DNA from 3 places in the Brevibacterium sp. FAM 27836 genome. Region 3 is predicted to be linked to each of the others. Evidence: riboswitches for the same ligand, from Rfam matches in the RefSeq annotation. Region 3 holds a riboswitch; each other region holds the start of a gene.

What was found. A riboswitch is a leader RNA that binds a small molecule or an ion and turns the genes downstream of it on or off. The one in region 3 is predicted to bind thiamine pyrophosphate.
Region 1: linked by a shared signal. The riboswitch ahead of thiM (hydroxyethylthiazole kinase) and the one ahead of thiM (hydroxyethylthiazole kinase) in region 3 are both predicted to bind thiamine pyrophosphate.
Region 2: linked by a shared signal. The riboswitch ahead of thiO (glycine oxidase ThiO) and the one ahead of thiM (hydroxyethylthiazole kinase) in region 3 are both predicted to bind thiamine pyrophosphate.

The regions. Positions count from the first base shown of each region.
Region 1 covers NZ_CP195711.1:3,038,513-3,049,072, forward strand. Annotated here, with positions in the region: gene ACSE4D_RS13590 (PEP/pyruvate-binding domain-containing protein) at 1-880, opposite strand, end outside; gene ACSE4D_RS13595 (DNA-binding protein) at 940-1,335, shown strand; gene ACSE4D_RS13600 (transcriptional regulator) at 1,332-1,967, shown strand; gene ACSE4D_RS13605 (protein-tyrosine phosphatase family protein) at 1,978-2,424, shown strand; gene secA2 (accessory Sec system translocase SecA2) at 2,697-5,036, shown strand; gene ACSE4D_RS13615 (CGNR zinc finger domain-containing protein) at 5,227-5,808, opposite strand; gene ACSE4D_RS13620 (alpha/beta fold hydrolase) at 5,856-6,740, shown strand; gene ACSE4D_RS13625 (NUDIX hydrolase) at 6,847-7,290, opposite strand; TPP riboswitch at 7,281-7,379, opposite strand; TPP riboswitch at 7,816-7,911, shown strand; gene thiM (hydroxyethylthiazole kinase) at 8,000-8,824, shown strand; gene thiE (thiamine phosphate synthase) at 8,821-9,456, shown strand; gene ACSE4D_RS13640 (ABC transporter substrate-binding protein) at 9,512-10,555, shown strand; gene ACSE4D_RS13645 (ABC transporter permease) at 10,558-10,560, shown strand, end outside.
Region 2 covers NZ_CP195711.1:254,332-264,891, reverse strand. Annotated here, with positions in the region: gene moeB (molybdopterin-synthase adenylyltransferase MoeB) at 1-339, opposite strand, end outside; gene ACSE4D_RS01250 (thiazole synthase) at 336-1,103, opposite strand; gene thiS (sulfur carrier protein ThiS) at 1,105-1,446, opposite strand; gene thiO (glycine oxidase ThiO) at 1,439-2,566, opposite strand; TPP riboswitch at 2,556-2,659, opposite strand; gene thiE (thiamine phosphate synthase) at 2,671-3,354, shown strand; gene ACSE4D_RS01230 (2-dehydropantoate 2-reductase) at 3,351-4,298, shown strand; gene ACSE4D_RS01225 (histone deacetylase) at 4,252-4,827, opposite strand; gene ACSE4D_RS01220 (alpha-hydroxy acid oxidase) at 4,959-6,230, shown strand; gene ACSE4D_RS01215 (TetR/AcrR family transcriptional regulator) at 6,208-6,819, opposite strand; gene ACSE4D_RS01210 (FAD-dependent oxidoreductase) at 6,972-8,273, shown strand; gene ACSE4D_RS01205 (amino acid permease) at 8,335-9,819, shown strand; gene ACSE4D_RS01200 (iron-siderophore ABC transporter substrate-binding protein) at 9,858-10,560, shown strand, end outside.
Region 3 covers NZ_CP195711.1:2,904,817-2,915,376, reverse strand. Annotated here, with positions in the region: gene ACSE4D_RS13050 (TenA family protein) at 1-543, opposite strand, end outside; gene thiD (bifunctional hydroxymethylpyrimidine kinase/phosphomethylpyrimidine kinase) at 627-1,541, opposite strand; gene thiE (thiamine phosphate synthase) at 1,538-2,317, opposite strand; gene thiM (hydroxyethylthiazole kinase) at 2,314-3,228, opposite strand; TPP riboswitch at 3,216-3,348, opposite strand; gene ACSE4D_RS13030 (winged helix-turn-helix transcriptional regulator) at 3,436-3,900, opposite strand; gene ACSE4D_RS13025 (SRPBCC family protein) at 4,013-4,519, shown strand; gene ACSE4D_RS13020 (sugar ABC transporter permease) at 4,555-5,766, opposite strand; gene ACSE4D_RS13015 (ATP-binding cassette domain-containing protein) at 5,763-6,587, opposite strand; gene ACSE4D_RS13010 (substrate-binding domain-containing protein) at 6,683-7,777, opposite strand; gene ACSE4D_RS13005 (LacI family DNA-binding transcriptional regulator) at 7,848-8,942, opposite strand; gene ACSE4D_RS13000 (GNAT family N-acetyltransferase) at 9,195-10,560, opposite strand, start outside.

The sequences.
Region 1 (10,560 bases), 130 kb from region 3:
TGACGGTTCCGTGAGCACCCGGAGTGCCGCTCAGCACCCCGGCCTGATCGGACGAATCATGAACCTTGCGGGCCGGAAGCGCGGCGGTGATCGGACGTGCTTGAAGAATCCAGACAGTGCCGTCAGCAACCGCCCATTCAACGTCTTGCGGCCCGCCAAGCGCAGTCGCGATCCAGCCCAGGTCGGCCAAGGCTGTGACCGTGGCGTCGTCCAGGGTGCGCGCGGATTGCCGGTCGGGGGCGACGGCACTGGTCGCGACACCGCCGTGCTCGTGATCCAGGTCGACACGGGTCTGCTTGCTTCCCGCCGAGAAGCCGACGATCCCGTCCGGGGTGACCTCGTAGGCGTCGGGGGCGACGGTACCGCCCACGACTGGCAGACCCAGCCCCCAAGACGCTTCGATCCGCGTCGGCTCATCGGCGTGCTGAGGGGTGAACATGACTCCTGAGACATCGGCCTCGATGACCGGCTGCACGAGCACTGACATGCCCGAAGCCTGCGGCGACGTGTCACCTGAGCGAGTCCAGTAGTCGCCCACTCGCGTGGCGCGGGCCGAAGCCCAGCAGGTCGCGACCGCCTGGCACACATCGTCTGCGCCGCGCACGCCGAGGACGGTCTCGTACTGGCCCGCGGCCGACGCCTCTGCGCTGTCCTCGTCCGTCGCCGATGACCTCACGGCCACCACAGGGTCGCCCATCCGCGCCAGTTCACGGGCAACCGCATCGCGCAACGAGCGCCCGACCTCGATGCCGGTCCGCTGGATGCCGCTCGGCACGACGAACCCATCGGGTACCGGCAGCCCCGCGCGCAGCAGCACTCCGAGCGTCGCCGCTTTCCCGCCCGTGTCCGTCCGGCTCGCCTCGGAGAGCGTTGTGAGCATCACACCACCAATCAATGAAGTATTGACAACAGTGTGTTGATCGTAGCAGGATGGGTGGCATGGAACGCAAGCACGACCTCGAACGACCCGGCCCCGCCGACCATGCGCAGGCCGAGCGTGAGCGCAACGCCCAAGGCATGCTTCTCGACAAAGGTGCAGACCAGTTGGAGCCGCGGCCGTGGCGACCTGAACCGGCTCCGCCGTCAGCGGTCGAGCTGACGCAGTACGCCCTGTGGCGTTCATCCGAACTGACCCCGGATGAACTCCTGGGAGCGCTCTCGTTGCTCCCGGCCGCTCGCGCCGAGGTTGAGAGCGTGGAGATCGGTCTGCTCTTCGCAGCTCGCAACGAGGGGCTGACCTGGGCGCAGATCGCCGAGGCGATGGGCTTCCGCTCGCCACAGGCGTGCCAGCAGTACGTCAACCGCCTTAGCGCCCGGCAGGACAAGCGAATATGACCCATCATTCCGCGGCATCACTACTCGTGCTGCACGCCGTGCGGCTCGTGGGGTTCGCCGACAGCGAAGCGGTTGCCGAGCGTGCAGGAACGAGCCACGCCGACGCGCTGCGCCAGTTGAGCGTCGCGGAACATGCGGGGTGGGTGCAGCACGTCGCGTTCGCCGACCTCGATGGGTGGTCGCTCACCGACTTTGGCAAGGCGGAGAACGAGCGCCAACTCGCGGCAGAGCGCGTGAGCGCCGACCCCGATGGCGTAGTTGCGTCCACCTACCGGGTCTTCCTCCCGCTCAACGCTCGCTTGTTGCGAGCGGTCACCGACTGGCAGATCAAACCGACCGAAACGCATCAGTTCGCGCCCAATGATCATTTCGATCGCGCATGGGATGGGCGGGTTCTCGAAGAACTGACGGCCCTCGGAACGGAACTTGCTCCTTTGATCGAGAATCTATCTGCCGTTCTCGCAAGGTTCGACGGCTACGTCGCGCGGTACGAGTTGGCGTTACGCAGGGCCATGAGCGGGGAACTTGACTGGATCGACAAGACCGACATCGACTCCTGCCACCGCGTCTGGTTCCAACTCCACGAAGACCTCGTCGCAACCCTCTGTATCGACCGACGAAATGAAGCATAGGCACCGCGACATGAACGCGATCGAGACATGGGAAACCGGTAACGGCGTGGTTGAGTTTCCCGATGGCCGCCGGGTTCGAGGGCGTGGCCTACTCGCGCCGCTTCCCAACGGACTCGATCCTCAGTTCGGGTTCTATCTCCTGGGACGCGCCCCGCGTATCGATCTCTGGCCACACCGCTGGGTTCTATGGCAGGACTTCTCCCTCCCGACCTCCACGGCTGACGCCGTCGCAGCACTCCATGAGGCGTACGAACGAGCCGCAATCGAACGGGTCGAGATCGCCTGCGACGGCGGCATAGGCCGAACGGGAACGGCCTTAGCCGCGCTCGCCATCATCGGTGGGGTACCCGCCAATGCCGCCGTGGCCTGGGTAAGAAAGAACTACCATCCGCAAGCGGTGGAAACCCCGGAACAACGACGCTGGATCGGCAACGTCTCCTCGCAATTGAGAACATAATCACTACTCATTTCTGCTTTCATCATGGCGACAGCAAAGGCGAACGACCCCGATTAACATAATGCGATCGATACTGAACCGTCTATACACAGAGAAAGACACCCCGTAGTCCTGCAAAAGTACGAGCGTCCTGATTGGCCTGATTCTGCGCTGCTCAGCCTACTCGGATGCGGACTTACCGCTTCCAGGAGGCGGCTTGAGCGAGGTCGAGCCGAGTCCGTGCCAGTAGCTGTTCCCTGATCCCGGTCAGGGTGGTCAGGTAGCGTGAGGTGATGGTCGGACCCGAGCCGTTGCGTGAACAGGGGGCGTGGTGGCAGCGCCCTCTGAGGTGGGTGAGTCGTTTCCGCCAGGATCCTGGCACGGCGAACCTGCGCACGTATGCGTCGCTGGTCGAGGGCATCGTCTCCCAGCGCGCGTCGCTGCGTTGCTTCACTGACGACGATCTTCTGAGACGTTCGGCTGGGTCCGTGTCGATCAGTTTGGACGATGATGACGAGCTGGCGCGCTTTCTCGGCGTGGCGAGTGAGGTGGCGCGGCGTCGGCTGGGGTTGGAGCCGTTCGAGGTGCAGCTGCTCGCCGCCGTGAGCATGCTACGCGGCCGGGTAGTCGATATGGCCACGGGCGAGGGCAAGACGCTGGTCGGGTTCCTCGTGTCCGCCGGTCTCGCCGCGGCCGGCCGGCGCGTGCACGTGCTTTCGGCAAACGACTACCTGGCGGGCCGAGACGCCGATGCCGGAGAACCGTTGTTCTCCGCGTTCGGCCTAACCTGCGCTGCGGTCGTCGACGGAATGGGTCAGCCGGATCGCTCCGAAGCGTACCGGGCTGACGTCGTGTACGCGACGGTGCACCAGATCGGGTTCGATCTGCTGCGCGACCGCCAGCGCCTCCCCGAGGCACGGCGGCTGGTGCCGGGATTGGACGCCGCGGTGGTCGATGAGATCGACGCCGTGCTGCTCGATGACGCGATGGTGCCGCTGGTGATCGCCGGCGACGCCGACCCGCAACCAGAAGAAGCATCTTTGGCGCAGGTCATCGCGGAACTGACCGAGGAGGAGCACTATCAGGTCGAGGGCGACCGGCGCAGCGTCGCGTTCACCGAGGCAGGTATCGCTCGTGTCGAATCGGCGCTCGGCATCGATGACCTATATGCGCAGGAGCATGTCGAACTGTTGACGGCGGCGCATGTCGCACTGCACGCGCACGCGCTGGTCGAACGCGACGTGCATTACCTCGTCACCGATGGACGGGTGCAGCTGGTCAACGATGCCCGTGGCCGGGTCGCGGATCGTCAGCGTTGGCCGGACGGTCTCCACGCCGCCATCGAGCGCAAAGAGGGACTGGAGGTGACCGGGCAAGCTGAGATCCTCGACCAGGTGCTCGTGGAGACAGTCGCCCGCGGCTATCGGACCCTCACCGGGATGAGCGGCACCGCCCTCGAAGCGGCCGAGCGCCTCGCCGAAGACCTCGACATCAAGACCGGGGTCATCCCCACCCACCGCCCCTGCATCCGCGAGGACGCCGCAGACCGGCTGTTCGCCACCGTCGAGCAACGCGACACCGCCGCAGCCGACGCCGTGCGTGCAGCCCATGATGCGGGACAGCCGGTGCTCATCGGTACCGGCAGCGTGGCCGATTCTGAGCGCTTCGCCCGATTGCTCGCCGAGCTGGGTGTCGAAGCGCGGGTACTCAACGCGAAGAACGACGCTGCCGAGGCTGAAATCATCGCCCGCGCCGGCGAGCACGGTGCGGTCACCGTGTCCACACAGATGGCCGGCCGAGGCGTCGACATCCAACTCGGTCCAGGAGCTGCCGAGACCGGCGGCCTGCTCGTCATCGGGCTCGGACGATACGACTCGGCCCGCCTCGACCGGCAACTGCGCGGCAGGTCGGGCAGGCAAGGCGACCCCGGCAGGTCCGTGTTCTACACCAGCCTCGAAGACGACGTGGTGACCGAACAGCTCCGCATCAGCGACCAGCCCCGCTCCATCGCCCCAGACGGGCTCATCGGCGACCGGAAGTTCGCGCGTCTCTACGAGCACTCGCAGCGCGTCGCCGAGGGCAAATTGCTGCAGCTGCACCGCACCACCCGCAGCTACCACACCATGACCGACCAGCATCGACAGGCGATCCTGGATACCCGCGAACGCCTCCTCACCGAACCCGACGCGCTCGATGACTACCTCCAGCAGGTCTTCACGGATGCTCCCGGCCGGGCGGGCGCATGGGCGGCGCAACGTCGCCGCCTCGCCACGGAAGTCGTGCTTTACCAGCTCGACCGCGCCTGGACCGATCACCTGAACCACCTCGCCGCCGTCCGCGAGGGCATCCACCTGCGAGTTCTGGGTAGGCAGAACCCGCTGGACGAGTTCAATCGAATCGCCGGCGACTCGTTCCGCAGCCTCGGCCCCGACGCCCTCGCAGCAGTCCGGCGGGTTCTCGACAACGCACCCGACGACGCCACAACCCTCGGCGATCTCGGCCTGCGCCGCCCGTCATCGACCTGGACGTACATGGTCACCGACAACCCATTCGGCTCCGAAGCAGACCGCGTGGTCGCCTACCTCGGAAACTTCATCAGGGGCGGCAGACCACCGTCGATCACGTACACCTGACCGCCAGCCCCAACCACCGTCCGCTACTCCGCCAGCGAAGCTTGGCGCGCTCACCGACGCGATCGATGACGACCGCTCTCTCTCGACACCGTTGACGCGGTATTACACCGAGGAAGGAACCCCGTGGGCCTGCAAAAGTAACACGGTCCTGATCGGTGCTTTCTGTTCACAACCTTACCGACAGCCTGAGCTAAGACTTGTTGTCTCGCCCGGCGGCATGGCGGGCGACCTTAGCGCGGTTGCCGCATCGTTGCATGGAACACCAGAGGCGCTGCTGCGAGCGTGACCGATCGATAAAACGTATTCCGCACCTCTGGTGCGAACACACCTTGATCCGTGACTGTTCTCCTTGGGCAATAATCGAGATTGCATCTGCCGCGAGCACTCCAAACACGTTCTCTATCGATGCCATTTTGGTTATGACCAACTCAGGGTCTGATTCGTCAATCTCCTGACGCGGAGCCGCAGCAGCCCATCGGTTGACCAGCAAAATGTGCCGCGAATGCAGCGCTGTTTGAGGGACAAGCAAGGCATCAATACTCTCACGCAGATCAAGGCAGTCGCTCAGATCCTGGTCCGTGATGGAGGTCTCGACGCCGAACCCAGATTCAGGTGGAACGAGCCGGGCTTGCCCTGCCCACACCCTCAGTGTTTCCGGGGAGGTCAGTGTCTCGCGGGGCGTCGTAGCCCGGTCTCGCAGTGTGTTGACGAAATCGAGCGCCACTGATCCGCCGTAGAACAGCCAAGGCTCGAAACGCTGTGATGCAGTCACAGACCTCATTCTATGAGCTAACCCTTTTATGCGGTTAGTATCGAATTGTGATTGATGTTCTGAGCTTGCCTTCGATTCGCCTGCACTACACGCTGTCAGGGAACACTGACCCGAATGCTCCGACGGTCGTGCTCCTGCATGGCTGGCCGCAAACCTCAGCCTGCTGGGATCAGCTCACCCCGCTCCTGCCAGACGCCTATCGGGTCATCGCCCCCGATCTGCGCAGCTACGGGCTCAGCGACAAGCCCCAGGGCGGGTACTCCAAACGTCGCATGGCTGCCGACATCGTGGAACTTCTCGACGCACTCGACGTCGAACGTTCCCATGTGGTCGGCCACGACCGTGGGGCACGAGTAGCGCACAGGTTCGCGCTCGACCAGGCTGACCGGATCAGGACGCTCGCGGTCTTGGATGTCGTGCCCACGCATGCGATGTTCCAATCCGATACCGCGACGGCGGCCGGATTTTTCCACTGGCTCTTCCATATGCAGCACGACCTCCCCGAGGCAATGACATCTGGTCGGGAAGAAGAGTATCTTCGCTATTTATTCCATCGATGGACACTGCGGCGCGACCGTCTCGAACCGATGATCGGTCACTACATCGAGTCCTTCAAGCAACCGGGCGCAATGCATGCGGGATTCGAGGACTACCGAGCGACCTGGGAAGACCTCGATCACGATGAACACGACCATCAGGTGGGGTACCGGGTCACCGTTCCCACGTTGGCCCTTTGGGGAGATCACGGGCTCGCGGCCCAAGCTCCAGTGCTGAGTAAGTGGAGAGACTACGTCGAAGAAACCCGAGATAGCACGTCTCTCCTTGAAGGTGGCATCATCGAGAACTGCGGGCATTTCGTACCGGAAGAACGCCCTGAATCTCTCGCTATGCGACTGCGAGACTTCTGGGATCGTCACGAAACGATCAACTGACAGAACCCGCATTGTGTCGCACTGCATCTACCAGGAACCCCGTGCGGTTCCAAAAGTAGTTGTCCTCTTTCCGTCGTTCGGTATCATTCAAACGTATTGAGATAGTTCAAGAGCTTTGCGCGAGCCGGAAGGCAGTCTCGGCAACTTCGCGCACATCAAGACTGAGTGCAAGGTCTCCGTGTTCGAGGTCTTCGATTGAAAACCAGCGTGCTTCCAGCGCGTCATCAGCTGCCACGGGTACCCCGGTTCGCCAGTCGCACCGCACCGCGACGAGGACGAAGTGCTGGAGGAGGGTGCCGGAGTCGTCGTGATGGAAGGCATCGACAGCGGTGAACACCTCGCGTGCCTCACCGTGCACGCCGGTTTCCTCATGCAACTCGCGTAGGGCGGCTTGCTGAATTGTTTCGCCGGTTTCGATTTTCCCCCCAGGGAAGCCCCACCGCCCGACATCTGGCGGGTTCGCGCGACGCACCAGCAGCACGTCGCCGCCACGGATGACTGCTGCGATCGTCGCGACGATCGGACGGGACGGAGAGGTGGAAGCACTCACTTGGACATTCCTTCGCTAGTTCGAACTAGAGCAGGTTCGACGGGTGTGATCTCAGCCGCAGATCCCGTGCAGCACCCCGTGTCACGTCACACCAGTCTACCGAGGATTTGTGCTGCTCATCGGTCGCTGGCTCTTTGCGAGGGAACGTTTATCCGAGGTCTTGCGTTCACTCCCGCCGCTTTTTTCGTGTACTGACGGAGGTGCGGGTTCCGTGCAGCAGGAGTGGAGGGCGCCGATGCCGCCGGCCGATCTCACCCGGAGCCCCTCAGAGGCTGGTAGTCCTCAGCGTCTCCGTGCTCCTGCCGACCGCATGGTTTTGTACCAGGATGGGGCCGTGGTCGGCTGCCCGTGTTGGTATTTGATCTTTCTATATGGTCCCTGACACCGTGGGCTGCACCGATCTGGTTCAGTGTCGGCGAATCACCGTCGACAGCCCCCGCCAGGATCTGCCGTGCTCCTGACCATCGGCGGCCCTAGCGTTCCACGGGAGTGCTCCCAGTTGTGGCCGAATGCGTTAGGGTAGTGGGCAGTGACACGGGGTGCCGCACCCAGCGGCTGAGATCACACCCGTCGAACCTGATCCAGTTCGTACTGGCGAAGGGAATGTCCGGATGACTTCAGCGCGTTCGAGATACCGATCCAGGTGTCCGCTTTCGGCGTGCCGTCATGGTGATCGACTTTCTTTCGCAGTGGAAGAAAGCGAGAGTTCATGTCTGTCTCATCATCCGCGGTTCTGCTCGGTGAGCTGAGGGCGCAGACCCCGTTGGTGCAGTGCATCACTAACTCGGTGGTCACGAACTTCACCGCGAACACCTTGCTGGCCATCGGCGCGGCACCGGCGATGGTCGACATCGTCGGCGAGGCCGGACCGTTCGCCCGTGTCGCCGGGGGCCTGTTGGTGAATCTGGGAACGCCGATCCCGGAGCAGCGTGCGGCGTCCGAGGAAGCGGTCGCCGTGGCGAACGATGCGGGCACGCCGTGGGTGCTCGATCCGGTCGCGATCGGGTCGCTGCCCATCCGGACAGCTCTCGCCGAGAAGCTCGCCGCCCAGCACCCGTTCGCGATCCGGGGCAACGCCTCCGAGATCCTCGCGCTCGCGGGGGCCGGAACGGGTGGCAAGGGCGTCGAAAGTGCGGATGAGACCGAGGCGGCCGCACCGATCGCGATGCGGTTGGCGAGAGACCTGCGCACAGTCGTGGCGGTGTCTGGGCCGGTGGATCTGGTCACCGACGGTGAGCGCATCCTCCGGGTTTCAAACGGCGATCTGCCGCTGACGAAGATCACCGGCGGTGGGTGCGCGCTGGGTGCGCTGATCGCGGCATTCGCTGCCATCCGTGGTGAGTTCTCACCGGTCGAGGCGGTGGCTGCTGCGCATGTCGTGTACGGGATCGCCGCTGAGCGGGCCGCTGCAGAGACGGCGGGGCCCGGGTCGTTCGCTGCCCGTCTGCTCGACGCGCTGTACGCGATCAGCGCAGCGGAGGTGAGCGCGTCGGAGCAGGTGCGCGCCGAGACGGCGCCGGGCGGTGGGGCGTGAACCTCGGCATCTACCTGGTGACCGATCGTGCGCTCTGCGGTGAACGGGGCGTGGCGGAGACCGTGCGGGCAGCCGTCGATGGCGGGGTGCGCACCGTACAGCTGCGCGACAAGCATGCCGGCTTCGATGCACATCTGCGTGAGCTCGAACGTCTGGCGGAAGCGATCCAGGGCCGCGCGCTGCTGCTGGTCAACGACCGGCTCGATGTCGCGATAGCAGCGAGAGAACGCGGCATCCCGGTCGACGGGGTGCATCTTGGGCAGGGTGACCCCGCCGTGCGATCGGCGCGCGACGAGTTCGGCCCCGATGCCGTGATCGGCCTGACAGCGAACAGTGACGAGCACCTCGCAGCGGTGACGCATTTACCCGAAGGCACTGTGGACTACCTCGGCATCGGCGTGATCCGCCCCACGGCCACCAAGCCGGACCATCCTCCGGCGCTGGGGTTCGACGGCTTTCGACGCCTGGCGGCCGCGGCGTCGGTGCCCTCGGTCGCGATCGGCGGCATCGGTATAGACGATATCGCCCGGCTGCGCGACGACGGCGCCGCAGGGGCTGCCATCGTCTCCGCGATCTGCGCCGCCGAAGACCCCAAGGCGACCGCGCGCCGATTCGTGCGGGCCTGGGGCTGAGCACGAACCGCCCCTGATTCCCAAACCTCATTCCCCGAACAGAACATGGAGAACCGTGACCATCTCACCCAGATTCCGACGCGCATTGACCGCAGCCAGCGCAATCGCGCTCACCACCGTCGTCCTCACCGGCTGCGCCGGCACCGACAACGATGCCCCGGCCGATGATCAGCGCACGACCGTGCGTTTCGCGCTCGACTGGACCCCGAACGTGAACCATACTGGCCTGTACGTGGCCCTGCACGAGGGGTACTTCGAAGACGCCGGCATCGATGTCGAGATCCTGCCGTTCAACAACAGCAACCCCGAGGTGCTCGTCGACGCTGGTCAGGCGGAGTTCGGTATCAGCTTCCAGGACACCGCCTCCATGTCGATCGCCTCCGGCGCCGACCTCACATCGGTGCTCGCCGTGCAGCAGACGTGGGCGACCGAGGTCGCTGTGCTCGGCGACCGCGACGACATCACTAGCCCCGCAGACCTCGACGGTCTCGTCTTCGGCGGCTTCGACAACCCCGCCGAAACGATCACCATGCAGGGTGTCGTGCAGGCCGCAGGCGGTCAAGGCGACTTCGAGACTGTCGTGCTCGGCACGAGCGCATACGAGGCGCTCTATTCGGGGGACGTGGACTTCACCGTTCCGTTCGTCGCGGTGGAGGGCGTCGAGGCTGAGCAGCGCGGGATCGAGCTGAAGAACTTCGCCTACACCGACTACGGGTTCCCCGACGCCTATCAGGTGATCGTCGTCGGCAACGGTACTTGGCTCGAGGAGAACCCCGATGTGGCGCGCGACTTCGTGCAGGCGCTGGCCCGAGGATATGAGGACTCGATCGCCGATCCGGAGGCGACGGCGGAGATCCTGCAGGAGGAGAACTCCGGTCTGCTCACCGAGCTGGACCTGCTGGTCGCAGGGCAGCAGATGCTCTCCGAAGGCTACATGCTCGATGAGAACGGCGACTTCGGCCTGCAGACCGAGGAGCACTGGAGCGAGCTGGGCGAGTTCCTCTTCGATACAGGGCTGCTCACCGACCGCGACGGGAAGCCGCTCGACGAGCAGCCGGACTGGTCGGAGTTCTTCACGAACGAGTACCTGCAGGACTGATCGTG
Region 2 (10,560 bases), 1.5 Mb from region 3:
CGGGTCGAGCCGGTGCAGTGCGGCGGCGGCCGATTCGACCTTCGACCGGCCCACATCGGCCGTGCCGTGGATGATCTGGCGCTGCAGATTCGAGGTCTCGACCACATCATCGTCGACGATCGTGATCGATCCGATCCCGGCCGCCGCCAGATAGTTGAGCACCGGGGAGCCGAGTCCGCCGGCACCGATGACCAGCACCGATGCGGCCCGCAGCCGCCGTTGACCCTCGAGTCCGAAACTCGGCAGGCTGAGGTGACGGGAGTAGCGTGCGATCTCCTCCGGTGACAGCGGTGGCCCGGGGGCCACCAGAGGAGCCAAGCGGGAGTCGGCTGCGGTCATCGTGATCCGACCATTCCGTCCAGCGGCGAGGACGCCAGCGCCAGCGGCCGCTTCGGGATGCGTCCGGCACCGGCGGCCAGATGTCCGGCCTCGACGGCCAGGGACATCGCCCGGGTCATCGCGTGCGCATCATGAGCGCGGGTGACCGCTGAGGCCAGAAGCACCGCGGTGCACCCGAGTTCCATCGCCAGGGCCGCATCGGAGGCGGTGCCGACACCGGCGTCGAGGATGATCGGCACCTCGGCCCGGTCGACGATGGTTTCGATATTGTGCGGGTTGAGGATGCCCAGTCCGCTGCCGATGGGCGCACCGGCGGGCATCACCGCCGCCACCCCTGCATCTTCGAGGCGTTTGGCCAGTGCAGGGTCGTCGTTCGTGTACGCGAAGACGGTGAAGCCGTCGAGGACGAGCTCCTCGGCGGCGGTGAAGAGTTCGATCGGATCCGGCAGCAGGGTGTCCTCATCGGCGATGACTTCGAGCTTCAGCCAATTCGTCTCAAGTGCCTCCCGGGCCAGCTGCGCCGTGAGCACAGCATCCCGGGCGGTATAGCATCCGGCCGTGTTCGGCAGGATGCGGATGCCCAAGCGGTCGAGCAGCTTGAATACCGAATCACGTGACTGCGCATCGAAGCGACGCATCGCCACAGTCGTCAGTTCCGTCCCCGACGCCTGCAGAGCGGCATCGAGGATGCTCAGCGAGCTCGCCCCTCCGGTGCCCATGACGAGCCGGGAGGTCATGTCCACACCATCGATCGTCCAGGTCATCTCAGCCTCCCTGCACCGCGGTGACGATGTCGACGGTGTGCCCGTCGGACAGAGTGAAGTCGGACCACATGCCGCGACGGATGACCTCGCCGTCGACGGCCACGGCGATGCCCAGTCGTCCTCCGTCGGCCGGGGTTCCGTCGCTGTGCAGCTGCCGTCCGGTGACCTCGGCGACGAGGTCGAGCGCCGAGGATGTGGTGAGCTCACGGCGTTCCCCGTTGAGAACGATGGACGGTGAATGGGCAGCTCGGGGTGTCGATGCGGATCGGGTCATATCGGGCTCCTCTTCGAAGTGATGATGGTCGGGGCTGAACAGGTGGCGGGTGAACACGGCATCAGGCATTCGACACCGGCGCCGCCTCGGAGAAACGATGTGGGGAGACGGAATCGAGGGCACCGTCGGGCAACCAGTCCGGGGAGATCCCGAGGGCGAGCTCGGCCCCCAACCGTCCGCCGAGAGGGGCGAGCAGAATTCCGTGACGGAAGTACCCGGTGCTCACGACACAGCCGTCGTCGGCACGGCCGATGAACGGCAGATCGTCGGGGGAGCCGGGGCGGGCCCGAGTCGTGACCTCGGTGATGTCACAGTCGAGGATGCCGGGGACGAGGCGCTGACCGTCCTGGAGCAGACGGTGCACAGCCCCGGCAGATGTGGCGGCCCGACCGTCCTCACGGGAACTGGCCCCGAGCACGATCTCACCGTCCGGACGCGGAACGAGGTAGACGGCCCGACCGTTGACCAAACCACGGATGGTGCGAGTGAGCAGGGGAGTGTGCTCGGCCTGGGCCCGTAACCGGAGCACATCACCCCACACCTGTCGCACGGGCAGGACCGGAGCACCGGTGATCGATGCGCTGCCGGTGCTCAGCACCACCTGGTCGGCCTCGAGACTGCGCCCGTCGGCCAGTCTGACTCCGATGGTCGTGTCGCCACGGCGAACCACCTCGGTGACTGTTTCTCGGACAAGCGTCTCCGTGGTCATCGACAGCAGCGCCGCGCTCAGTCGCCGGGGATCGACCGACCAGTCGTCGGGGATGTCCACGGCGCCGATGATCGAGGGGGCCAGAGAGGGCTCGACCGCCCGGGCCTTCGACCCGGAGATGAGTTCGGTGGTGAACCCGGCTGCCGACTGGGCCCCGCGCAGTTCCCGCAGGGTCTGCAGATCGGCCCGGTCGCCGGCGCACACGAGAGTCCCGGTGGAATTGAGCCCCAGCTCGGCTCCCGTTGCGCTCGCCACCTCGGCAGTGAACCCGGGGTACAACTCACCGGATGATCGCATCAGCGGATACAGGGGAGTCTGACCCCACACCACTTCGGCGGCCGGGGCGATCATCCCCGCCGCGGCATGGGAGGCTCCCTGGGCGGGGGCGGGATCGATGATGGTGACGACTGCACCGAGGCGGCGCAGATGCCAAGCCGTGGCCAGGCCGATGATTCCGGCGCCGACGACGATGACGTGCATGGATTCTCCCTCCGGCGGCATAACCCGCATCAGGTCTGACGGTCGGCTCTTACGCCCTCTCAGCCTCGTTGGGAGGCTCCCGCGAACTCCTCTACTCTATGACCATGACCACAGATATTCCACCGCGCACCGAAAGGCCCGGAACACTGCGGGCCCGACGGGAAGCCCAGTTGGCAGATTCCACGCTCTACCTGTGCACCGATGCCAGAGGCGACGAAGGGGATCTGCCCGACTTCCTTCGGGCCGCCTATGCCGGGGGAGTCGACATCATCCAACTTCGCGACAAGACCCTTGAGGCCAAAGCCGAGATCGCCGCCCTCGAAGTGCTGCGCGACATCGCCGCCGAACACGGAAAATTCTTCTCCGTCAACGACCGCGCCGATGTCGCACTCCTCACCGGAGCCGACGTCTTCCATGTCGGACAGGGTGACCTCACCAGCGCCCAGGCCCGCACCGTCCTCGGCCCCGACGTCATCCTCGGCCGCTCCACCCATTCCCTGGACCAGGCGCTCGCCGCCGAGGCGGATCCGGAGGTCGACTACTTCTGCGTCGGACCGGTGTGGGAGACGCCGACGAAACCCGGCCGACCGGCCGTGGGCAGGTCTCTGCTCACCGAGGTGGCCGCCTCGGTGAGCACACCCTGGTTCGCCATCGGCGGGATCGCGGCAGGACCGCGGCTGACGGCGATCCGGCAAGCGGGCGCGAACCGGGCGGTGGTCGTGCGTGCGATAACCTCGGCAGACGACCCCGCTGCGGCCGCACGGGAACTCAAGGAGGCGCTGGAATGACCGAGACGACGAATGCCCGACCCGACGGACCCGCGATCCTCATCGCCGGGGCCGGAGCCACCGGTGGGGCTTTCGGGTCCTACCTGCTCGAGGCCGGCCGCGACGTCACCTTCCTCCTCCGCGAGGCCAAGGCGGAGCGGATCCGCGCCGCCGGACTGAGCTTCGTCTCACCCGACGCAGACCGGACGAATTCCGTGAATGTGCTCACCGCGGCCGAACTCCACGAGGCTCCGCGTGCGTTCGACCTCGTCATCATCGCGGTCAAAGCCAATGGACTCGACTCGGTGCTCACCGACATCCGCCCTGCCGTCGGTCCGGAGACGAAGATCATCCCCTTCCTCAACGGCATGGCGCAGATCGATCGGCTGGCGGAGGACTACCCGGGGCAGGTGCTCGGCGGGCTCGTCAAGATCGTGGGCACGATCAAGGACGATGCGGTCCATCAGCTCACCGACCTGTCCGTGATGACGATCGGCGACCTCGACGGGACGGCGGTGCCCGCCCCGATCACCGCGGCTCTCGACGTGCCCGGGTACCGGCTGCAGGTCATCGACGGCATCATCGACGGGCTGTGGGAGAAGTGGGCTTTCATCGCTGCCGCCGGCGTCGTCACCTGCCTCTTCCGGGCCCCGGTGGGCGCGATCATGAGCGCCGGCGGACGTGATCAGGTGCTGCAGATCATCGACGAGATCGAAGCCGTGGCGACCGCCGCCGGGCACCCGGTGTCGGAGAAGTCGCACGCCGTGACGGTGAAGATGCTCACCGAGGAGGGGTCGGCGTTCACCTCATCCCTCTACCGGGACGTCACTGCGGGTCTGGACAGCGAAGCCGAGCACATCCTCGGCGATCTGGCTACGAAGGCCGCCGGGCTGGGAGTCCGGACCCCGCTGCTCGACCTCACGCTTGTGCAGCTGCGTGCAGGTGCAGCCCGGAAGCAGCACTGACCTCGGCCGCTCCCGTGCGCAGCATCGCCAGATAGGGTTCGCTGGGCTGAGTGTGCTCGATGTCAGCCGAACCATGCGAGGCAGTGAATGTGACCATCGGAACGTCGTCGAGCGTGTCGAGGACGATGAGAGTCTCATATCCGCCGGGGCCGACCGAATGCGAGGTACCGGCGGGCAGGTCGAACACGAGGCGCTCCAGCGGGGAATCGGCGGCCGGGGGCCGATTCATCTCTTGGGATGCGACATCGGCGAACTGTGCGGCGGTGATGAGATAGGCCTTGGCCGGAGTGGGGCCGGGCACGTGATGGTCGTAGAAGGCCATTCCGCCGCCCCAGACTCTCGAAGCTCCGGCGAAGTAGATCGTGCCAGGCAGTTCGATTCCGGCCTCGGCACGGGGCAGAGTCGTGTCCCGTGCTCCCGGATAGGTGACCTGGGCTCCGGGTGGTCGCCCGCCCTGCAGATAGCAGGCGAGCCGATCACGAGCCATGTTCGAACCGTAGCTGACGTACCACACATGCGTTTGAGACATCACCTCCATGATGCCATCTCCGCCCCGCAGCGCGTGGAACCGGGCGGCGCGGTTCGCATCGCGGTCGGCCCGGCCGGAGCCGAGACTCCGTGCCTAGACTGGCGGTTCCGCGATCGTGAGCTAGGAGAGAGATGAAGCGTCGATTCCCCGACATCAGAGAGCTTGCCCCGCTGCTGCAGTTCGAGCCGCCCCGGTTCGATCGCGTCGCGGCCAGACTCGAATCCGCCGCCGATATCTGGGACCTTCGCCGCATCGCGAAACGGGTGACGCCGACGGCGCCCTTCGACTACGTCGACGGAGGTGCGCTCGACGAGCACACGCTGCGCAAGAATCGCCAGGTCTTCGCCGACGTCGAACTCCTCCCGCGGATTCTGCATGGAGTCGACGTTCCGAACACATCGACGACGATCGCCGGTCAGGACACTGCGCTGCCATTCGGCATCGCCCCGACCGGCTACACGCGGATGATGCATTCCGAGGGGGAGATCGGGGGAGTTCGCGCCGCGGCGAAGGCCGACATTCCCTTCTCCCTCTCAACAATGGGCACGCGGTCGATCGAGGAGGTCGCGCAGGCGGCACCCGGATCGACGCGGTGGTTCCAGCTCTATCTGTGGAAGGACCGCGAACGCAGCCTCGACCTGCTTCAGCGCGCCCAGGCCAGCGGATATGAGACCCTGCTCGTGACCGTCGACACTCCGATCACGGGACTGCGTCTGCGCGATAACCGCAACGGACTCTCGATTCCGCCGAAGCTGACCTTCAAGACGATTCTGGACGCCTCCTACCGGCCCGGTTGGTGGTTCAACTTCCTCACGACCGAACCGCCGAAGTATGCCTCCTTGTCGAGCTCTTCGCAGTCCTTGGCCGAGTTGACGCGGACGATGTTCGATCCGACGCTTGATCTCGATGATCTCAGGTGGATCCGCGAGCAGTGGAAGGGCCGACTCTTCGTCAAGGGCGTCCTCACCGCCGAGGATGCCAGCAGGGCCCGGTCCATCGGTGCCGACGGTCTGGTCGTGTCCAACCACGGAGGGCGCCAGCTCGATCGCGCTCCCGACTCCCTGACCGCGCTGGCAGAGGTGCGTGCGGCGGTCGGAGAGGAGATGGAGCTCATCCTCGACTCCGGAATCATGTCCGGTACTGACGTCGTGGCCGCGTTGTGCGCCGGAGCGGATTTCGTACTCATCGGCCGGGCGTATCTCTACGGACTGATGGCCGGCGGACAGCGCGGGGTGGAGCGGGCCATCGACCTGATCCGGACCGAAATGCTGACTGCCATGGGGCTGATGGGCGCCCGGAATATCTCCGACCTCGGGCCGCAGTTGGCCAGAGGGCTTCCGACAGCTGCCGATTTGCCCGACGAGGCACCGGGCCGGCGCCTCACGCCTGAAGCAGACGTTTGAGCAGACGGAACTGCTGACCGGCGGCAGCCTCGAGGTCGCCGCCGGTCAGCCTGTCGCCGTCGACCTGCCGCAGCGCCCATTCGTCGAGGGCCGTCAACAGGGTCGCAGCCGCCAGGGCCTGGAGGTCTGCCGGGCAGTCCGCATCGACGGCGCCTGTCTCCCGTCCGACCTCCAACACCGACGAGATCCACGTCCTGTAGTCGTGGTCAAGACTGCTCACACCGGGATCGGCCCGATTGGCATGCACGATCCGCCACAGCAGTTCGAGGGCCCGACTCTGCGGCCAGACATGCAGGGCATCGTCGAAGATGTCTGCCGCAGTCGCCCAGAAATCAGAGGCGAAACCGCTCGGGTCCGGGGGAGTCCACTCCTTCCTCGCCTGCTCCCGAAGCTCATCGACGACCAGTGACAACAGTGATTCTTTGGAGTCGATGACGTGGTAGAAGGAGCTCTTGCTCATTCGTGCTCCGGAGATGATGCCGTTGAGAGAGGCCTGTTCGAAGGGACGGGAGGCGAATTCCTCGGCGGCGGCGAAGATCAGCGCCTGCCGCTTGGCGCTCGGCATACGTGCGAAGGCAGAAGCTGACACGATCTCTTCCTCACACTCTCTGGACCGGGTGGTCCATGCAATGCTAGCGTGATTGGACCAGCTGGTCCAGAGCGCGTATATCGACCGCGCAATTCAGAGGTTGCCGCGGAGTCGGGAACCGACTGCAGGAGATTGCGACACGAGGAGACGTCATGATCACGGAGGCGCCCTTCGATGAGCAGTATGAGGCCACGACGAGCGATGATCTGCGCATCCTCGTCGTGGGTGCCGGAATCGCGGGAATCACGGTCGCCCAGCTGCTGCGGAGGCAAGGCCGGCATCCCGTGCTCATCGAGCGGTCCCGAAACTCAGAGGCGATGACCGATGACGACCATGCCGGGTACATGCTCGCTCTCATGCCGATGGTCGACCCGATCTTCGCCGAACTCGGTGTCCGTGAGCACTATCGCGAGGCCAGCGTGGCCATCGACCGGTACGCGTTCCACGCCCACACCGGCGAAACGCTGCGCGAAGATCGTCTGGGGAGCCTGCTGGCTCGCTATGGGGAATACCGAGGAATAGCCAGACGGGAACTCATCACGGTCCTCTCGGCCGAGACCTGTCCCGTGGCCTTCGACTCATCGCTGGACTCCCTCGCCGCCCCCGGCTCCGACTGCGCCACCGACCTCGGCTCCGCGACCGGCCGGAAATCACGTCCGAACCGGGTGGAGGTGCGCACCGGAGTCCACGGAGGGGAAAATCGTGTGCACAGCGCGGAATTCGACCTCGTCATCATCGCCGACGGTCTGAACTCCCACAGCAGACGTCTCGTTCCGGGAGGCTCATCCGAGAGCTCGGTCGACACGGCGTGGGGCGGATGGGTCGCCTGGGCTCCGGCAGATGCGGAAACCGATCGGGTCGACGAACTCTGGGGCGACGGATTCTTCTTCGGTGCCTACCCGGTCAAGGACAGAATCGGCATCTTCCTCGGCGCTCCCGATTCTCGAGAACCTCTCGGCGCCGAACGCTTCGTCTCCGAGGTGCGCAGGCGGCTGACCACTGTCAGCCCCCGGATCGACGCGGCGCTGACCGCAGTCGCCGAGGCAGATGACCCGTACTTCTGGTCGCTCCGAGATTTCCGCAGTGCCCAGTGGACCACAGGAAGGACGGTCCTCCTCGGAGATGCGGCAGCGGGATTCCTCCCCACGGCCGGAATCGGCGCCGGGATGTCGATGGAGTCGGCGCAGATGCTCGCAGCATCCCTCGAAGGCATCCCGCCATCGCAGCTGCCCGCCGCATTGGCCCGCTACGAGGCCGTCCAGCGGCCCCGAGTCGAACAGGCACAGTCCACCTCTCGACAACTGGCCGGCCTCATGTTCCACCTGCCCAAGATCCTGACCGGTCCGCGAGAAGTCCTCTTCCGACTGGTGAGCATCAAGGCCGCACTGGCACCGATCATCGACCTGCTCAAGCACCCGGCTGGAACGGACAAGGTGCGCAGCTCCGACAACTGAATGTGGTAAAAATGGCCGGGGCCCGAACGGGACGCCGGTCGCACGACAGTCAAGGGACACGATGAAAACAGCAGCCGCCTCGGCGAGGGAGAACCGCGAACTCAAACGGGGGCTGAAGTCGCGTCACCTGCAGATGATCGCCATCGGCGGAGCCATCGGCACCGGACTCTTCCTCGGATCCGGCGGCACCATCTCCCAAGCCGGACCCGGCGGTGCCCTGCTGGCGTATGCGGCCATCGGTGTCATGGTCCTCTTCGTCATGCAGTCGCTGGGGGAGATGTCGACGCACCTTCCGGTGGCAGGTTCCTTCCATACCTACGGCGCGAAGTACGTCAGCCGCTCCTTCGGCTTCGCGATGGGCTGGAACTACTGGTTCAACTGGGCGATCACCCTCGCTGCCGAACTCGTGGCCGCCGGAGTCATCATGTCCTTCTGGTACCCCGGCGTGCCATCGTGGATCTGGGCGGCCAGCTTCCTCATCCTCCTCGGCGGTCTCAACTTCCTGTCCGCGAAGGCCTTCGGCGAAGGCGAATTCTGGTTCGCCGCGATCAAGGTCACCGCAGTGCTCGCGTTCCTCGTCCTCGGCGTACTCATGATCATCGGCATCATCGGCGGTTCCTCGCCGGGGGTGGAGAATTGGACGACGGGGCAGGCCCCGTTCGTCGGCGGGTGGATGTCGGTCGTCAGCGTGTTCATGATCGCCGGCTTCTCCTTCCAGGGCACAGAGCTCGTCGGCGTGACCGCCGGGGAATCCGAGAACCCGCGCCGAGACATGCCCCGGGCCATCCGGACCGTGTTCTGGCGCATCATGCTCTTCTACATCGGCGCGATCATCATCATCGGCTTCCTCCTGCCCTACACCGACCCTTCGCTCCTGGCCTCGGCGAACAACGAGGACATCACGGCCTCACCTTTCACGCTCGTCTTCGAGCGCGCCGGAATCGCTGTCGCCGCGGGTGTGATGAATGCCGTCATCCTCACCGCGATCCTGTCTGCCGGCAACTCCGGTCTCTACGCTTCGACCCGCATGCTCTACGCCATGGCGAAAGAGGGAACCGCGCCGAGGATGTTCGCCCGACTCAACGCGCGCGGAGTCCCCGTCATGGCACTGCTGGCCACCGCGGTCATCGGCCTGTTCGGATTCCTCACCGAGATCATGGGCGACGGCGGTGCCTATACGTGGCTGATGAATGTCTCCGGCCTGTCCGGGTTCATCGTCTGGGTCGGCATCGCCTGGTGTCACTTCCGCTTCCGCCGTGCCTACGTGCGCCAAGGCCACAGCATCGACGATCTGCCGTACCGGGCGCCGCTGTTCCCGATCGGCCCGGTCATCGCGCTCATCATGCTCATCGTCGTCATCATCGGCCAGAACGTGCAGGCCATCGTCAACGGGCAGCTGCTCCAGGTCGCCAGCGCCTATGCCGGGCTGCCGGCGTTCCTGCTCCTGTGGCTCATCCACCGCATCCTCACCGGCCGTGCCTCCGGCATCGTCGCCCTCGACGAGATGGACGTCGCCGGGTTGAAGATCACGGATTCCGAAAAATGAGTTAAGCTAGGCTCGCCTAACTACTTGAGAAGGAATCCATGCGCCGTATTCTCGCCCCACTGTTCGCCTCTGTTCTCGTCCTTGCCGGCTGCGGCGGGGGAGGTGCTGCCGAGGAGGCCTCCGGGCCCAGCGTCGAGACGAAGTTCGGTTCCGTCGAAGTCCCCTCCGACCCGCAGCGCGTCGTCGCTCTGGGCTGGGGCGACGCCGAGACGGCCCTCGCCCTCGGGGTGCAGCCCGTCGGTGCCTCCGACTGGGTCGAATTCGGCGGTCAGGGCGTCGGACCTTGGGCAGAGGATCTCTACGATGAGGCTCCCGAGATCATCGCCACGATGGAACCCGACTACGAGGCGATCGCCGCCCTCGAACCCGACCTCATCCTCGACACGAAGAGCTCCGGCGAGCAGAAGCGCTACGACCGTCTCTCCGAGATCGCCCCGACCGTCGGTGCGCCGGAAGGCGGAGACAACTACCTGACGACGATGGACCAGCAGGTTGATCTCGTCGCCGAGGCCCTCGGCAAGGAAGACGACGGCAAGAAGCTCCTCGAGGACCTCGATGAGAAGTTCGCATCCGTGCGCAAGGATCACCCGGAGTTCGCCGGCAAGTCCGTGACAGTGGGATCGAAGACCTCGGAAGGCTGGGGTGCCTACGTCGAGGGTTCGGAACGTGTGGAGTTCATGAAGAACCTCGGCTTCGAGCCCTCGGAGAAGATCGCGGCGCTCAAACCCGAAGGCTTCAGCG
Region 3 (10,560 bases):
TGAGTCATAGGTCTGCACCCAGGTCCGGTACGGGTGGTCATCGGCCATCTGACCGGCCTGCTCGACGAGCACCTTGCCCATGTGGGCGTATACCCAGAAGCACGGCAGCACTCCGGCGACGCCTTCGCCGTAGGAGCGGCTGGCGGCCGTGGCGATGAGGAACGAGACGTAGCCGAGCGCCGTCGGTGAGGCCTTGGCGCCCGCGCTGCCGCCGGTGAGTTCAGCATGTGCGGCCGCCAGTCGCGAATCGGCGAGCAGCTCTTCGTGCATGCCTTCCTCGACCGTGATCGCCTCGGCTGCCGAGCCGGCCCAGAAGCGTGACTCGTCGCGGTCGACGGTCTTTGCGGCGAGGAAGGACATCGCCTTCGCGTAGCCGTTGAGGTAGATGCCGTCCTGGATGATGTAGTTCGTGAACGCCGTGACGTCGAGGCTGCCGTCGGCGAGCTGGGCGAGGAACGGCAGGTCTTCGATCTGTTCGATGATGGGGCGGACACGGTCCCAGAGCTGAGCGGTCTGGGGTCCGGCAGAGAAATCGACGGTCATGGGAACTCCTATGTACTCGTGTGACGTGCGGTTGTGATTCGTGTTGGTCAGATGGGGTGCCCGACCGTGCGGTGAGCGGTCGGTCAGGAAGGCTGCCCGCGGACGATGTCGACCTGATGGTCGACGGGTCCGTGTGCCCCATCCGAGTCGAGGCTGACCTGCCAGCCCGCGGCCGAGCTGAGAGCCCGGGCGAGGAAATCCAGGGCATTGCTGACAGCATCGCCGAGGAGCTCGGACCCGATCTCGGGGGTGCCGGTCACGGCCGCTCCCGCGCCCCCGTTCGCCGATGCTGCGCGTTCACGGCCGAGGACGGCCACCTCGGCGGTGATTGCGGCCGAGAGGGTGCACCCGGTTCCGTGCGTGTTCGCGGTAGCCACGCGGGGGTGGGTGAACTCGCGGACCGAACCGTCCCGGGTGGCGAGGATGTCGGTGACGTCTCCGTCGCTGCCGTGCCCGCCCTTGAGGAGGACGGCGCCGGGCCCACGTTCGAGCAGGCGAAGCGCCTGGTCACGCATCTGGTCGGGGGTCTGCGCTTCGGGTTCGTCCTCGGACAGGAGCAGGGCCGCCTCGGGGAGGTTGGGAGTGATGAGGTCGGCCACGGGCAGCAGGTGGGTGCGGACCGCGTCGACGGCGTCAGACTCGAGGAGGCGATGGCCCGAGGTCGCGATCATTACCGGATCGACGGTGTAGAAGCCCAGCAGGCCTTCGGCGGCGCGGGCGACGACGAGGTCGACGAGGGATCGGCCGCCGAGCATCCCGGACTTCGCGGCGTCGACGGGCATGTCTTCGAGCACGGAGTCGAACTGGTCGGCGACGAAGTCATCGTCGATCGGGTAGACCCGAGACACCCCGTGCGTGTTCTGGGCGAGGAGGGCGGTGATGACGCTCGTGCCCAGGGTCTTGCGCGCGGTGAAGGTCTTGAGGTCGGCGTGGACTCCGGCTCCCCCGCTGGGGTCGGTGCCGGCGATGGTCAGGGTGATCGGCGGGCGCGTGCTCATGCCTGGCCGCCGGCGGTGCTGCCTGCGCTGTCCGCGCGGCCGTCGTGATCGCGTCCCGCGAATGCAGACAGCAGGTCTTCGGCGGCGGCCTTCGGATCATCGGCCAGGCAGATCGCCGAGACCACGCAGATCCCGATCAGCCCGCGTCCGCTCAGGTCAGGAGCTCGGTCGGCGGTGATTCCGCCGATCGCCACGGCGGGGATGCCGGCCTCTGCGACCAGTTCGCCGAGGCGGTCGGGTCCGATGCCGTCGGGTGCGTCGGCCTTCGTCGTGGTGTCATAGACCGGACCGATGCCGACGAGGTCGACGACGCCGGTGGCCCGGGCGGCGGCGAATTCGGCGCTGGTGGCGGCCGAGAGACCGATGAGCGGCGCCTCCCCCACAGCGGCGCGCACCTCGGTGACGGTGGTGTCGGTCTGGCCGACGTGGATGTGGATGGTCTCGCCCTCGTCGATGAGGCGGCGGGCCACCTCGACGCGATCGTTGAGGACGACGGGCACGATGCGGTCGGTGCCGCGGGTGGCGGTGTCGACGGCGGCGATGACCTGACGGGCGAGCGAGTAGAACTCGCCGTCATCGATGTCTTTGTCGCGGACCTGGACGATGCCGACTCCCCCGGAGACCGCGGCCTGGACCGTCTCGGCAACGGTGCGACCGGCCGCCTCACACTGGGCGGAGTCGGTGACGAGGTAGAGGCGGGTGTCGATGCCGACGAAGCGGTCGGTGTCAGCCGCGTTGCACAGATCGTCGGTGATGTGCGCGGATCCGGCGGTCATGCCCGCGCGCCTTCGTCCGCGGCGAGTGCGTCGAGGCTGACCCTGGCATGTGCGAGCCGGTCGCCGTCGACGCTGTGGAGTGCGTCGAGGAAGTTCACCGAGTAGCTGCCCGGTCCTTTGGCTCCCTCGGCGGCGTCTTCGCCGGCGACCGCGAAGTGGGCGTGGGCGGCGACGACGGCTTCGAACCTCGCCGAGGCGGCCTCACCGCTCGTGGTGTGTTCCGATGCGTTCACCGCCGAGGCGTCGGCGTCGGGATCGGCGAGTCCACCGCGGGCGGCGGCGAGGTAGGCGGCGGTGACGGCTCCGAGCGAGCAGCCGGTGCCGATGACCAGCGGCATGTATTCGTGGCCGCCGGCGATGCGGGCGACATGGTCGGCGCCGTCGATGTGGGCGACGATCGCGTCCGTGGGTCCGGAGACTGCGACGATCGCCCCGGTTTCTCGGGCCAGCTTCGCGGCGGCGGGAAGGACCGCATCGACGTCATCGGTGGAGTCGACTCCGCGTCCGCCGAGGCCGACTCCGGCCAGCGCGGCGATCTCGGAGGCATTGCCGCGGATGGCGGTCGGGTGGTCGGCGGCGGCACGACGGATGCGGGAAGTGCGGAAGTCGACGGCCCCGACGCTCACCGGATCGAGGACCCAGGGCTTGCTGGCCGCGTTGGCGACGTCGATGGCGGCATCGGCGGCGAGCAGCTGGTGGTTCGAGGCGGTGCCGAAGTTGATGAGGACGCCGCTGGCGATGCCGGCGAACTGCCCGGCGTCGGCTTCGTGGTCGAGCATCGCCGGGGAGGCACCGATGGCCAGGAGCACGTTGGCGCTGAATTGCTGCACGACGGTGTTCGTGATGCATTGGATGAGTGGATTGCTTGCACGCAGTCGCGCATTGGCAGAACGCAGGTCGAAGTCAACCATGACGATCCCTTCGCTAGTATGGCCCAGATCAGGTTCGATGGGTGTTCTCTCAGCCTCGCCGAACTCCGCGTGGACTTCTCGGCCCGAGCGGAACGTCATGAGGCACCCCATGTCATTGGCTTCGACTCTATCAGCCCCGTCGGACACGGGCGACCCCTCAGCTCCACCCCGGCACCTGCCAGCACCCATTCGTATCGGGTGCCTGTGTCAGTCAGTTCGGTGCGACCACTTCTCCTCCGGCATGCCCGGACCCTTCGAGGCGGTGACGGCGTCAGGTTCCTCACCACAGGCATCGCAGCGGATCGAACTATGCACCTCACCCGAGCAGTCATCGTGCCGGTAGATGATCGGCCGCCCGGCAGGGGCTTGCCAACGATCGCCCCAGTCGGTGAACGCGATGAGCACTCCGCGCAGATCACGCCCCTTGTCGGTGAGATGGTATTCGACCCCGCCGGACCCCGAGTCCCGGGACATGATCCCCGCCTCGACGAAGCCATCGAGCCTGGTCGTGAGCACATTGGTCGCCACTCCGAGCCGTTTCTGGAAGTCACCGAAGCGGGTGACTCCCGCGAACAGCGCATTCCTGATGATCAGCAGGCTCCACCGTTCGCCGACGATCTCGAGCGAGCGCGCAATGGAACACACTTCGTTGTCATACGTTCTGCCCAGCATGAGAATGATTCTACCTTGATACTTGCATGATGAAATCAGGCGTGGGATCATCACTTCACCAACTTGTTTGATACAAGTTGCGATCGGCAGACAACGGCAAAGGAGCCTCGCCATGACCACAGCACATCCCACATCTACGCCCGACGCAATGTCATCGTCGGATTTCACCTTCACCTATGAGGTGCCGCAGTCACCGCAGGAGGTCTACGCCGCCGTGACGAATGTGCGGGGCTGGTGGTCGCAGCGCATCGACGGCGCGACCGACCGCCTCGGCGAATTCGTCTATACGGTGCCGCAGATCCACACCACTCGCGTGCAGGTCACCGAACTCGTCCCCGGCGAACGCGTCGTTTGGAGGATCCTCGACAATCGTTTCGGAGCGGGTGAGGACGTCGATGAATGGGCCGGGACGACCGTGCGCTTCGACATCGAACCGGCCGGCTCCGGTGCCCAGCTGACCTTCACCCATGTGGGGCTGACCCCGATGCTGGCCTGCCATGAGGGCTGCGCACAGGGGTGGACGCGCAATGCCCACGACAGCCTTCACCGGCTCATCACCACGGGCGCGGGAGACCCGATCACTCCGGCAGTCGAAGCGAGTCTGCTCTCCGACGCCTGACCGCCGGACCATACCCGAGGACGGACGGCTCTCGGCTAACCGCGGCCGACGTACCTCTGGCCGCGGCGGCTGAGTGCGTCGATGACGACGGCGGTGAGCAGGACGAGCGCGGTGATGATCTGCTGCGCATCGGAGTTGAAGCCGATGAGGTAGAGGCCGTTGTTGATGGCGCCGACGACCAGCGCACCGAGCACGGCCGCCCACGCGGTTCCGCGGCCGCCGAAGAGCGAGGTGCCGCCGATGACGGCTGCGGCGATCGCGTTGAGCAGGTCCTGCGTGCTCACCAGCGTCGATCCGGCGTTCGTCGTCACACCGGTTTTGACGAAGCCGAAGAGCGCTGCGAGCACGCCGGCGGCCATGAATACGCTGATGCGCACCCAGGTCACTCGGATGCCGGCGCGTCGGGCCGCCTCGACCTTGCCGCCGACGGCGTAGATCGAACGGCCGTAACGGGTCTTGCGCAGCACGAGATCGATGCCGATGGCGATGACCATCATGAGGAAGAACGGCATCGCCAGGCCGAAGTCCTGGTTGACGAGGACGAGGAACCCGAACACGATCGCGGTCAGCAGCACGATGCGCACGATCACCGAGGTCCAGCTCGGTGCATTGAGTCCCTCGCGGTGACGGCGCAGTTTCGAGTAGATGATGCCTGCTCCGAAGCCGATGATCGCGATCGCCCCGAACACATAGGCCCAGACCGCCGGGAAGTAGTAGCTGGCGAAATCGAAGGCGAAGGTGTCCGACATCGACAGGTTCTTCTGTGTACCCAGGGTCGTCAGCGTCAGACCGGTGAAGGCGAGCAGGCCGGCCAAGGTCACGACGAAGGCTGGGATGCCGACGACGGCGAAGAACCATCCCTGGATCGCACCGACGACGAGGCCGAGCAGCAGCATGATGATCAGCGCGATCGCCGGCGGCACACCCTGCCTGACCACGAGCACACCGAGCAGGGAGGCGGCCAGGCCGCCGAGCTGCGCAAGCGAGAGGTCGATCTCGCCGAGCAGCAGGATGAGGTTGATGCCCAGTGCCAGGATCGCGAGGAATGCGACCTGCGTCGAGAGGTTGACGAGGTTGGCCGGGGAGATGAAATTGCTGTCGGCGGTCTGGAAGACGATGACGATGACGACGAGGGCGAGGATGACCGGGAATGACCCGAGCTGGCCCTCTTTGACGCGGCGGATGAATGTGCTGACGATGCCTTCGGACGAGATCCGCTCATCGGTGATGAAGGAATTGCGGGTCATCGACGCTCACCCCTTCGTGCTGCGCGTTTGGTCACAACGTTGTCGCTGGCTCCGGTGATCGCTGCCACGAGCACATCGGTGCGTTCGTCTCCCGGGAAGTCGCCAGCGTCTTTGCCCAGACGCAGCACGTGCACCCGGTCGCACACCGCCTGCACATCGGCCATGTTGTGGCTGACGAGCAGCACCCCGAGGTCGCGTTCCTTGAGCCGTTCGATGAGGTTGAGCACCTCGGCGGTCTGCGCCACACCGAGCGCCGCAGTCGGCTCATCGAGCATGACCAGCGAAGGTTCGCCGAGGAGGGACCGGGCGATCGCGACCGTCTGCCGCTGACCGCCGGAGAGGGCGGCGATCGGTACGCGCACGCTCGGGATCTTCGCCGACAGGCTGCGCAGCAGCTCCCAGGACTTCGCTTCCATGGACACCTCGTCGAGGACTCCGCTGCGGGTCTTCTCGTGCCCCAGGAAGAGGTTGGCCACGACGTCGAGGTTCTCGCACAGGGAGAGGTCCTGGAACACGGTGGCCACTCCGGCCTTCTGCGCATCCTTCGGCGAGGAGAACTTCTGCGCCGCCCCATTGATGAGGAGTTCGCCCTCATCAGCACCGTGGACTCCGGCAATGACCTTGATCAAGGTCGATTTGCCGGCACCGTTGTCGCCGACGAGTCCGACGACTTCGCCGCGGCCGACGGTGAGATGGATATCGGTCAGAGCCTGGACGGCGCCGAACCGCTTGTTGATTCCGCGCAGTTCGAGCACGGTGTCCGTTCCGCTTCCCGGCGCCCACGCTTCTGCGGGAGCCGGTTCGGGTGTCTCAGATGTCATCTGTTCCTACTTGTCGCTGTCGATGACCTCGCCGGCCGGCGACCGAGGTGGTCGCCGGCACGAGGTCGGGCCTTGCGCGCGGCTTTGCGCACGGGTTATTTCACGCCTGCTTCGTCGCAGAGCTTCTCGACGTTTCCGGAGCAGATGTCGGAGGCCTTGATCTGATCACCGACGATGTCCTTGATGTTGTCCTTGGTGACAACCTTCGCCTCGACGAAGTCCGTCGGGGTGTCCTTGTACGTCGTGCCCGCATCGACATCCTCACCGCCGGCCAGAGCGATCGCGGCTTCAGCGGCGAATTCGGCCTGCGGTGGGATCGACTTGTAGATCGTGGCGTACTGGTCACCCTTGAGGATGTTCTGCAGTCCGTCGACCTCGGCATCCTGGCCGGTGATCACCGGATCGACCTTTGCCTTCTTCGTCGCGGCGATGACGCCGCCGGCGGTGCCGTCGTTGGCCGAGTAGATCGCGATCGGTTCCTCACCCTTGCCCTGCAGCTGGCCCTCGACCCACTGGCGAGCGTCGTCGGGGTTCCAGTCGAGGGTGTCGTGGCTGGCCGCGATGTCGACGCCCGCGCCCTTGAGGGTCTCTTCGGCACCGGCCTTGAAGTCCGCGGCGTTCGGGTCCTTCGGGTCGCCGTTGACCATCCACACCGGTCCCGACTTCGGATCGACGCCGGCATCCTTGAGTCCGTCGAGGACGGCCTGTCCCTGCAGGTTGCCGATCTTCTTGTTGTCGAAGGAGGTGTAGTAGTCGGCTCCGTCGAAGAAGCGGTCATAGGCGATGACCGGAATCTTCTTCGCTTCAGCCTTCGACAGCGCCGAGGCCACAGCCGAGGCGTCGACGGGGTCGAGGACGATGGCGTCGACGCCTTCGGTCACCGCGGCTTCGACCTGCTGTTGCTGCTGAGTCGCATCCTGGTTGGCGTTGCGGTATTCGACCTTGGCATCAGGGTTGGCTTCGACGACGTACTTCTCGAAGTTCGGTTTGTCAAGCGACTCATACCGAGTGGTCTTCGACTCCGGCAGCAGGAGCGCGATGGTGACGTCCCCGTCGCCTCCGGAACCGCTGTCGGCTTCGTCGTTGCCCTGGCCCTTCTGATTGCCGCAGCCGCTGAGCGCGAGGGCGCCGATCGCGACCGAGGCACCGAAGAGGGCCAGCTTCCTGTGGGACTTAAGGTTGTGCCTCATTGTGAACCTTTCAATCATTCTGACAACGTTGTCAGGCTGATGAATATGATTCGCTGATCGGACCCCGGTGTCAACTGTTTCGCGGCAGAATTCTTCCTCGCGCCTCAGGTCGTTCCTCACCGCTGCCACGTGCGATGACCTGGACCGGAAAGACATCTTGTCCCTTTTCTCCCCCGTCACCGAGGCGGCCGCCACGTACACCGGCACGGTCGCCGAGGCGGCCGTCGTCCTTCCCGTGCGCACCCCGCAGTCGTCGGACCGCCTCGGCGGCCATCGCCTCGACATCACGGTCGACGACCGTGACGTCGAGGAGTTCGGCGGTGGGGAAATCGTCGATGCCGACGAGTGCCGGCCATTCGTCGAGTCGGCGGCAGGCGTCGATGGCTCCTTGGGTGAGTGTGCCCGAGAGGGTGATGAGCGCGCTCGGGGCGCTGCGGGAGCCGAGCCAGGCGGCGACGACGTTCTTCGCGCTCGCTTCGTCATGGGCGTCTTCGCGCACGTAGGCCCGCCAACCGACGTCGTGGCGGCCGGCGAATGCGGAGCGGATTCCTTCGAGCCGGCGGGTGGTGATGATGCTCGTCGAGTGATCACCGATGACCCCGAGGGCGATGTGCCCGTGGTCGAGCAGCTGTTGGGCGGCCCGGAATCCGGCGGCGATCTCGTCACCGGCGACGATGCCGATCCCCTCGCCGCGGACCCCGGGGTCGAAAGACACGATCCGTGTGCCGGAGGTGGACGCGGCGCGGGTGTAGATTCCGGTCGCTTCAGGATGGGACCGCACGACGATGAGGCCGGACAGGTCGCTGGCGAGGCTCTCGTCGAGGAAGGTTTCCTCACGGTCGGGATCGTCGCCGGTCACGGTCACCACCGGGCGCAGATCGATGGCCGAGAGTTCCGCCTCGAGCGCTGCGAAGACCCTCGCCTGATACGGGTCGTCGGCGCTGGAGAGGACGACACCGACATAGGGTGAGCGCCCGCCGGCGCGCAGCCTGCGGGCCGTGGGGTTGAGGCGGAATCCGAGTTCCGCGGCAGCCTCTTCGACTTTCTCCGCGGTCGCCTGAGCGACATGCTTCTCCCCGTTGAGGACACGGGAGGCGGTCTTGATGCTCACACCGGCGCGCGCAGCGACTGTGGCCAGGGTCGGCCGATCGTTCCGCTTCGCCATGACCACACCTTTGAGTCGACCAGTTGCTTCAGTACTTGGACCGCGGCCGAGTCCAGCAGCCGCTGGACTGATGATAGCCGTACGTACCGATCGTACGAAGATGTGAGCAGGCAATTGAGCGTGGTGCGCCGAGCCGTGATCACGACCAGTTGGGTCAATGGCTGGCTTCTCAGACTGTTTTCAAAGGCAAAGACTCGCCGAGGCGGGCCCGGTCACGGTGCCCCACCTCGGCGAGCTTGGTGGTCGTCCTGCTCAGCGTGCCACAGGGTTGGGCATGGTGCCGGCGTAGAGCAGGGATTCGGCTTGGTTGCCGATGTCGACCATCAGCTTCGTGTTCCGCAGCTGCAGGCGGTTGAGGCAGGAGTGGGCGAAGCGTTCAGCACGCAGATCGACGTCCCCGCTGACCCCGCGGGCATGCTCCGGGTGATCGGATTCGTAGCCGTCGAGCACCTCGGCGACCACCGTCCAGAACCGTTCGGCACTGAGCAGACCGTCGGTGTCGAGGATCCCCGACAGGTGGCGCAGGACTCCGTCGAACATGTCGGTGAACACCGACAGCGCCTTCTCCTCCCCGGGCACGAGGGCGCGAATGCGTTCGACATCGGCGGGCAGTTCTCGGTGGCCGAGCACGGCGACCTCCTCGCCGATGTCCTTCATGAACGCCCCGGTGACCGTGTGCTCGTCGAGGACGAGGATGAGATTCTCCCCGTGCGGCATGAAGACGAGGTCGTGAGCGAGCAGTGCATGGACGAGCGGATACAGGTACGCCCGCAGGTAGCTGCGCACCCAGTCGGCGGGCTCCTGCCCCGAGGCGCGGATGAGCTCGCCGGCGAAGGAACGGCCCTCGTGGTCGCGGTGGAGCAGAGCGGCCATGGTGATGAGCTTCTGGCCCGGGGCGATCTGGGCGACGGGGTTCTCTCGCCAGAGAGCGGCGAGCATCTTCCGGTGCGGGTTCGTCTCCTTCGTCTGGTGGTAGACGTCCCCCGTGTAGCCGAGCGCGGCGCGTTCCCGCAACACTCGGAATCCGGTCTTCGCGAAGGTGTCGTCGGAGCCGATGAGGGTGGCGACCCAGTCATTGATGGCCGGGGTGTCACGCATGTACTTCGGCGACAGTCCGCGCAGGAACCCCATGTTCTGTACGGCGAGCGCGACTTTCACATACGGGGCGTCGGCGCGCGAATGGTTGAAGAAGGTCCGCAGGGACTGCTGTGCCTGGTGCTCATCGTCACCGTCGCCGAGCGGCAGCAGGTCTCCGCGGGCGATGTCCGCGGCGAAGGTGATCGCCAGCCGGTGATCGGCCTGCCAGGGGTGGATCGGCATGAGGTGGAAGTCCGCCGGATCCTGCCCGGTCGCCCGGATGCGGGAGTCGAAGCGTTCCCGTTCGGTCTCGCTGAGCGCCTCGCCGAGGTGGCCCGCCTCGTCGAGTCCTTCACCGAGGGAGAGGTGGCTGTGATCGCGTCTCACGGCCACCCATTCGATGTGGTTGAGTTCCCCGTTCTCCGGCGCCCACTTCCGGAAGTCGCTGAGTCCGAAGCCGATGCGACCGTTGTTCGCAAGGAATCCGGGGTGACCTTCGGTCATGGCCGCCTCGGTGGTCTGGAAGTCCGAATCGACGAGG